2 linked regions of the Pelodictyon luteolum DSM 273 genome follow. The protein of the gene in region 1 interacts with the protein of each later gene in a pairwise test. Links are inferred from orthologs where the notes say so. Each region holds a gene or a part of one and is shown in the gene's direction. Other genes may lie near its edges. The genes, in order: menB and rfaD.

Region 1 (3,066 bases):
CGTCCATGGCAGCGACGTGCTGCGCATGCCGTCACACCCGCAGGCTGAATGGCCCTCACTTCAGCCTGTAAGTGGATCACGGAGGGTGCAGCAGGATCATTATATTGCACAATGGATACCATCACCCCGATTCAGGTCCCGCTCCGCTTCACCACCATCGGCGACCCGTCGCTTCCGTCCGTCGTATTCCTGCACGGGTTCCTCGGCTCCGGCAGCGACTGGCTGCCCTTCACCTCCGGCCTCTCCGGCAGCCTCCATTGCATCCTCGTCGACCTTCCTGGTCACGGTGGGGCAGTCTTCAGGGACAACGGTCCGGACGGACTGCAGGAGGAAAGCGAAGCTTCGAGCGGGTATTTTCTCCATACTGTCGACACCCTCGCCGAAGGTCTTCGAAAGCTGCTCCCCGCACCGGGCTTTCTCGTAGGCTATTCAATGGGAGGAAGGATCGGCGTCGCCCTTCTGCTTCGCCACCCCGAACTCTTTCAGAGAGCAGTGATCGTCTCTTCCTCCCCGGGGCTCCGGACAGAAGAAGAACGTCTAGCCAGAAGGAAAAGCGATGAGGGAACCGCCCGCAAGATCGAGCGGAACTTCGAGGGGTTCCTGGAGTTCTGGTACAGCCAGCCGCTCTTCTCCACCCTTAAAAGCCATCCTCTCTTCCATGAGGTGGAAACACTTCGCCAAAAGGGATCCCCCCGAAGCCTTGCCCGGGCGCTCCGCCTGCTCGGCACAGGCAATCAGCCCTCTTTCTGGGATCAATGTGCCGCAAGCCCGGTGCCGGTGCAGTTCATGGCCGGGGAAAAAGACCCCAAATACCTTGAGATTGGCCGTCAAATGGTTAATTTGTTCCCTCACTCGCGCCTTGAAACCTTCCCCGGCTGCGGCCACACGCTGCACATCGAAGCACGGGACCGATTCCAGGAGCGCCTGCAGCATTTCTTCAACCAGCAAGACTGAGAGCCGTAATGAGCAGCATAGCATGGAGCCAGTGCGGGGAGTTCTCCGACATCCTCTACCATAAAGCCGAAGGCATCGCCAAAATCACCATCAACCGCCCGGAACGGCGCAATGCGTTCCGCCCACAGACCGTCGAGCAGATGATCGAGGCGCTGCAGGATGCACGCAACGACGAAGCAGTCGGCGTAGTCATCCTGACCGGAGCGGGTGAACTTGCATTCTGCTCCGGAGGCGACCAGAAAATCCGCGGCAATGCCGGCTATGCCGATGCCAAAGGTGTCAACAAACTGAACGTCCTTGATTTCCAGCGCGATATCCGCACCTGCCCGAAACCGGTCATCGCCATGGTTGCCGGTTATGCAATCGGCGGCGGACACGTGCTGCACATGCTCTGCGACCTCACCATCGCCGCCGAAAACGCACGGTTCGGCCAGACCGGCCCGCGGGTAGGATCCTTCGACGGCGGCTGGGGTGCCAGCTATATGGCCCGCCTCGTAGGCCAGAAAAAAGCCCGCGAAATCTGGTACCTCTGCCGTCAGTACACGGCTCAGGAGGCGCTCGACATGGGCCTCGTCAACACCGTGGTCCCGCTTGAGAAACTCGAGGAGGAAACCGTGCAGTGGTGCCGCGAGATTCTGGCAAACTCACCCTTGGCGATCCGGTGCCTGAAAGCATCACTGAACGCCGACTGCGACGGGCAGGCCGGCCTGCAGGAACTGGCCGGCAACGCCACGCTCCTTTACTACATGAGCGAAGAAGGTCAGGAAGGGCGCAACGCATTTGTCGAAAAGCGCAAGCCCGACTTCAGCCGTTTCCCGAAACGTCCTTGACTGCCTCCTATGCTTATCTCTACCGGTATTCGTTGCCGTTCAACGAGCCGGTAACCGTCAGGGGAAGACGCCTTCTGCAGCGCGATGGCGTGCTGCTTGCCCTTAAGACCGGAGACGGAAAGCACACCGCATGGGGCGAAATCGCCCCGCTCTCGGGGCTGCACCGCGAGACAACGGAATCGGCAGAACGCCAGATAGTCGAAACCCTCGCCATGCACGGGGAGAGCGGCGCCGCGCTCATGACGGAAGGACTGTTCCCGTCAGTGCGCATGGGTCTGGAAATGGCCGTCATGAACCTTGAGGCATCAATCAGCGGCCGGCACCCGTTTTCGGTTCCAGGAGAGAGTATGCTCCCCCGGGTGCCCTTGAACGCTCTCCTCATGGGATCGACGGACGTAGTCCTCCTGAGGGCACAGGCCAGCTACCAGGAAGGGTACCGTGCGTTCAAGCTCAAAGTCGGAAAAGAGAACGCCGAGGAAGCAGCCGCCGCTGTCCACGCCCTGCACCGGCTGTTCGGCAGTCAGGTTGAACTCCGCCTTGATGCCAACCAGTCAATGCCGCTCGACGACGCCATTGCTTTCGCCCGTGAACTTCCCAAGAACAGCGTCACCTACATCGAGGAACCGCTCCTGCAGCCACGCGACATTCCGGAATACCATGCAAAGACCGGCATCCGCTCCGCTCTGGATGAAACCCTCTGGCAGAAACCCGGACTCCTCGGAGCACTGCCCCCGGAGACCATCGGTGCCCTGGTGCTCAAACCCAACTGCCTCGGTGGCGTTGCCGCCGTACTCAATCTGGTACGGTATGCGGCAGACCATAATATGCAGGCCGTCTTCAGCTCGGCATTTGAAAGCAGCATCAGCCTCGGCTTCTACGCCATCCTTGCCGCAGCGACCTCCGTGAGGCCAGCGGCCTGCGGTCTCGACACGTTCCGCCATCTGAAGGAAGATATCCAGACCACAGCGTTCCATGCTGAAGGGGGCTCGCTCGACGCAGCCAGCCTCTACCTAGATACCCGGGAAGTCCGAACCACAAACCTCAGCCTCGCTTCGGTATGGACCCTCTGAGGTCTCCGGCACCGGACCCGGTGGCCGATGCCGCTTCCCGGTTCGGCCCGATGCCCATGCTTCTCACCCCGGATGGCAGCCGTTCATTCAAGGAGTGTAGCGCCATGGCCGGACGGATAGCCGCCGCGCTCCTGAACAGGGGCCTCCGGGATGGTGATGGTGTCGCCATCATCTCCCCGAACACTCCCGATATGGTCCTCATCCTGCTCGCC
Region 2 (3,158 bases), 1.0 Mb from region 1 along the record:
GGCACTGAAACGATGTCGGCCTGCATGAGGAGGGCGATCTTCTCATACAATGAAAACGAAGGCTCCGGAATCAGGATCCTGCGGCCCGGACCGAGACACGCCATGAATATGGTGTAGAGCAGCTCGTTCGAGCCGTTGCCCATGATGACGCGGCCGGCCGGAACCCCCAGGAACTCCGCGTAGGCCTCGATCCCCCGGTAGGGCAGGATGTCGGGATAGCGGTTCCAGGGCTCGCGGACGAACTCTCTGGTGATGGCCTCCTTGAGCCACATCGGAACGTCAAAGGGACTCTCGTTCTGGTTGAGTTTCACAGGGGCCTCCTGGCCCCCCTCCACCACGTATGCGCCTATCTTCTGAAGAGCCGGATTGAGGTGTCGGTGGATGTCGTTCTGCATGGGAATGCGGAGAGGAGTTGCTTACATATTGATTACGTTCTCTGGTCCGTTGAAAAATATCTTTTTCCGAGAATTCACGAAAATAAACTGGACAATGATCCTTTTTATTCGTACCTTAAAACAAGACAAAAAATATCCTGTATCTAAATCCTAGAAGGAGGACAACAATGACGACGATCAAGAAATCCCCGATAGACCTGCTTGATGACATATACAGTCTTGCATACTGGATGACAGGCAGCGAGAAGGCCACAAGCGAGCTGGTCAACATGACCTATGTCAATGCCGATATGCGCTCTGAGGAAACCGCCATCCTCAAGACGTTCCGCGAGTGCTACATAGACCGGTACGGCCAGGAAACAGACTTCTGCATCGACAGCATCGACTGCAAGCCGGAACGGAATCTTATGGCCGTGCTTCGCCAGTGGGCAGCCGACATAAAACTCAGCGTCCTGCTCAACGAGATTTCAGGGCTGAAGCACGCCGAGATCTCGGAAATCATCGGCAAACCGGTCGAGACCATCCGCACCTGGCTCTTCCTCGGCCGCAAGCTGCTTGTCTCCGACATGCTCCTGAAAGTCTCAGCCTGAGCCGCTCAGGGCCCCAATGCAACAGTCGTGCAAAGACCGCCCTCCTTCACCGGGCGGTCTTTTGTTTTACGCCCTCCCTCACTATATTGGTCCTTAACTAGAGACGGTGCCCGCTGCAGGGAACCCAGAGGACAGCCCTGAGAACAATTTTCATCATCCCCGCATGATCATCATCACCGGCGGCGCAGGATTCATAGGAAGCGCCATGCTTGCCGAACTCAACATCCTCGGAGAGGAAAACGTCACGATCGTTGACGAGCTCGGCCTCACCACCCCGCCGAAGTGGCGCAACCTCTCCGGACTAAGATACCGGGACTTCATCCATAAAGACGACTTCCCCGCCCTGCTTCAGCGCCATGCGCTCCAGGATGTGACGGCAATCATCCATATGGGTGCGAACAGCTCCACCACCGAGACCGACGCCGACCACCTTCTCAGGAACAACTACGAATACTCCAAGAAGATAGCCGCCTACTGCATGGAAGAGGGCGTAAGATTTATCTATGCCTCCAGCGCGGCAACCTACGGCGACGGAGCCGAGGGCTACACGGACGGCACAGAAGCCGTCGAGCGGCTGCGACCCCTGAACATGTACGGATACTCCAAACAGCTTTTCGACCGCTGGGCCATCCAAAACGGCGTCCTCGGAGCAGCAACCGGCCTGAAGTTCTTCAATGTCTACGGCCCCAACGAGTACCATAAGGGAGACATGTCGAGCGTGGTCTATAAAGCATACCACCAGATTCTGGAAACAGGGAAAGTAAAGCTCTTCAAATCGCACCGGGAAGGCTACACGGACGGCGGGCAGGAACGCGATTTCATCTATGTCCGGGACTGCACCGCCATCATGGCCTGGCTGCTCGAAAACCCCTCCGCCACCGGCCTCCTCAATGCCGGAACCGGCACGGCAAGGACATTTCGCGAGCTTGCCGAAGCAACGTTTTCAGCCCTCGGCCGCGACCCTTCGATCGAGTACATCCCGATGCCCGAGGCGCTGCGGGACAAGTACCAGTACCATACCCGGGCGGAAACCGCCTCGCTCAGGGGATGCGGGTACGATAAGCCGTTCACGACGCTTGAAGAGGGCGTCAGGGAGTATGTACAGCGCTACCTCATGCACGAGAGCCCGTTTCTCGACATGAATACAGACACGAAGGCCAACCCACAACCCTCCGCAACTTGACTACCAGGCAGATTGAGATAGAAGGCATCGAACCGGTCATCCTCTTCGGCCCGCACGACGCAAACCTGAAAACCCTCAAGAAAGCGTTTCCCGACGTCCGCATCAGCTCAAGAGGCGCGAAGCTCTCGCTGGAAGGATCAGGGGACGATGTCCGGGCCCTCGGCAGGATCATCGATGAAATGCGCCAGCTCGCTCTCCGGCACGGAGAAATCCTAGAAAGTGACCTCAATACCCTCATACACCTCACCATCTCCCCCGTTGAAGAGAGCGGAGAAGGAAAAGCGGCGGATGAGGACATCATCGTCTCGACGCAGGACTATGCCGTACGGGCCAAAACCAACGGGCAGCGGCGGATGGTGACTGAGGCCAAAACCAACGATATCGTCTTTGCCATCGGTCCGGCCGGAACGGGAAAGACCTATACGGCTGTGGCCATCGCGGTCGCCGCATGGAAAGCCAAGACCGTCAAGCGCATCGTCCTAGCCCGGCCTGCCGTCGAGGCCGGCGAAAGCCTCGGGTTCCTGCCCGGCGACCTCGCCCAGAAAATAGACCCCTATCTGCGCCCTCTCTACGATGCCCTGCAGGACATGCTGACATCGGAAAAACTCCGTCTGCTCACCGAACGAAGGATCATCGAGATCGTTCCGCTCGCCTACATGCGCGGCCGAACCCTCAACAACGCATTCATCATCCTCGACGAAGCCCAGAACGCCTCGACGAAACAGATGAAAATGTGCCTCACCCGTCTCGGGCTGAACTCCAAAGCCATCATCACCGGCGACGTCACCCAGGTCGACCTTCCGCAGGAAATCGAATCAGGACTCGGCAACTCGCAGAAGATCCTCAATGGGATCAAAGGGATCAGTTTCGTGCACCTTGACAAATCCGACGTGGTGCGTCACAAACTCGTGCGTGACATCATCAACGCTTACGAAATCCACGAAAAAAAATAACCCCTCCCGCCAATGGGCTCCGGTCCGCCGATGGACA

What was found.
Region 2: the proteins of menB (region 1) and rfaD interact in binary tests that used the Escherichia coli proteins (3 or more experiments, as listed by UniProt). The link is inferred for Pelodictyon luteolum DSM 273 from one-to-one orthologs.

Annotation. Positions count from the first base shown.
Region 1 is NC_007512.1:337,053-340,118, reverse strand. The notes cover bases 36-2,873. They hold menB (1,4-dihydroxy-2-naphthoyl-CoA synthase), read left to right. Parts: upstream 36-962; coding sequence 963-1,784; downstream 1,785-2,873. Other genes in these bases: menE (o-succinylbenzoate--CoA ligase), read left to right, coding at 2,842-2,873; menC (o-succinylbenzoate synthase), read left to right, coding at 1,781-2,854; menH (2-succinyl-6-hydroxy-2,4-cyclohexadiene-1-carboxylate synthase), read left to right, coding at 112-954; PLUT_RS01705 (uridine kinase family protein), read left to right, coding at 36-48. Also shown: more of PLUT_RS01705, read left to right, coding at 1-35; more of menE, read left to right, coding at 2,874-3,066. UniProt on the Escherichia coli protein: Converts o-succinylbenzoyl-CoA (OSB-CoA) to 1,4-dihydroxy-2-naphthoyl-CoA (DHNA-CoA).
Region 2 is NC_007512.1:1,365,656-1,368,813, forward strand. What follows is about bases 229-3,158. They hold rfaD (ADP-glyceromanno-heptose 6-epimerase), read left to right. Parts: upstream 229-1,148; coding sequence 1,149-2,168; downstream 2,169-3,158. Other genes in these bases: hisC (histidinol-phosphate transaminase), read right to left, coding at 229-395; PLUT_RS06290 (RNA polymerase sigma factor), read left to right, coding at 563-985; PLUT_RS06300 (PhoH family protein), read left to right, coding at 2,165-3,121. In the rest of the region: more of hisC, read right to left, coding at 1-228. UniProt on the Escherichia coli protein: Catalyzes the interconversion between ADP-D-glycero-beta-D-manno-heptose and ADP-L-glycero-beta-D-manno-heptose via an epimerization at carbon 6 of the heptose.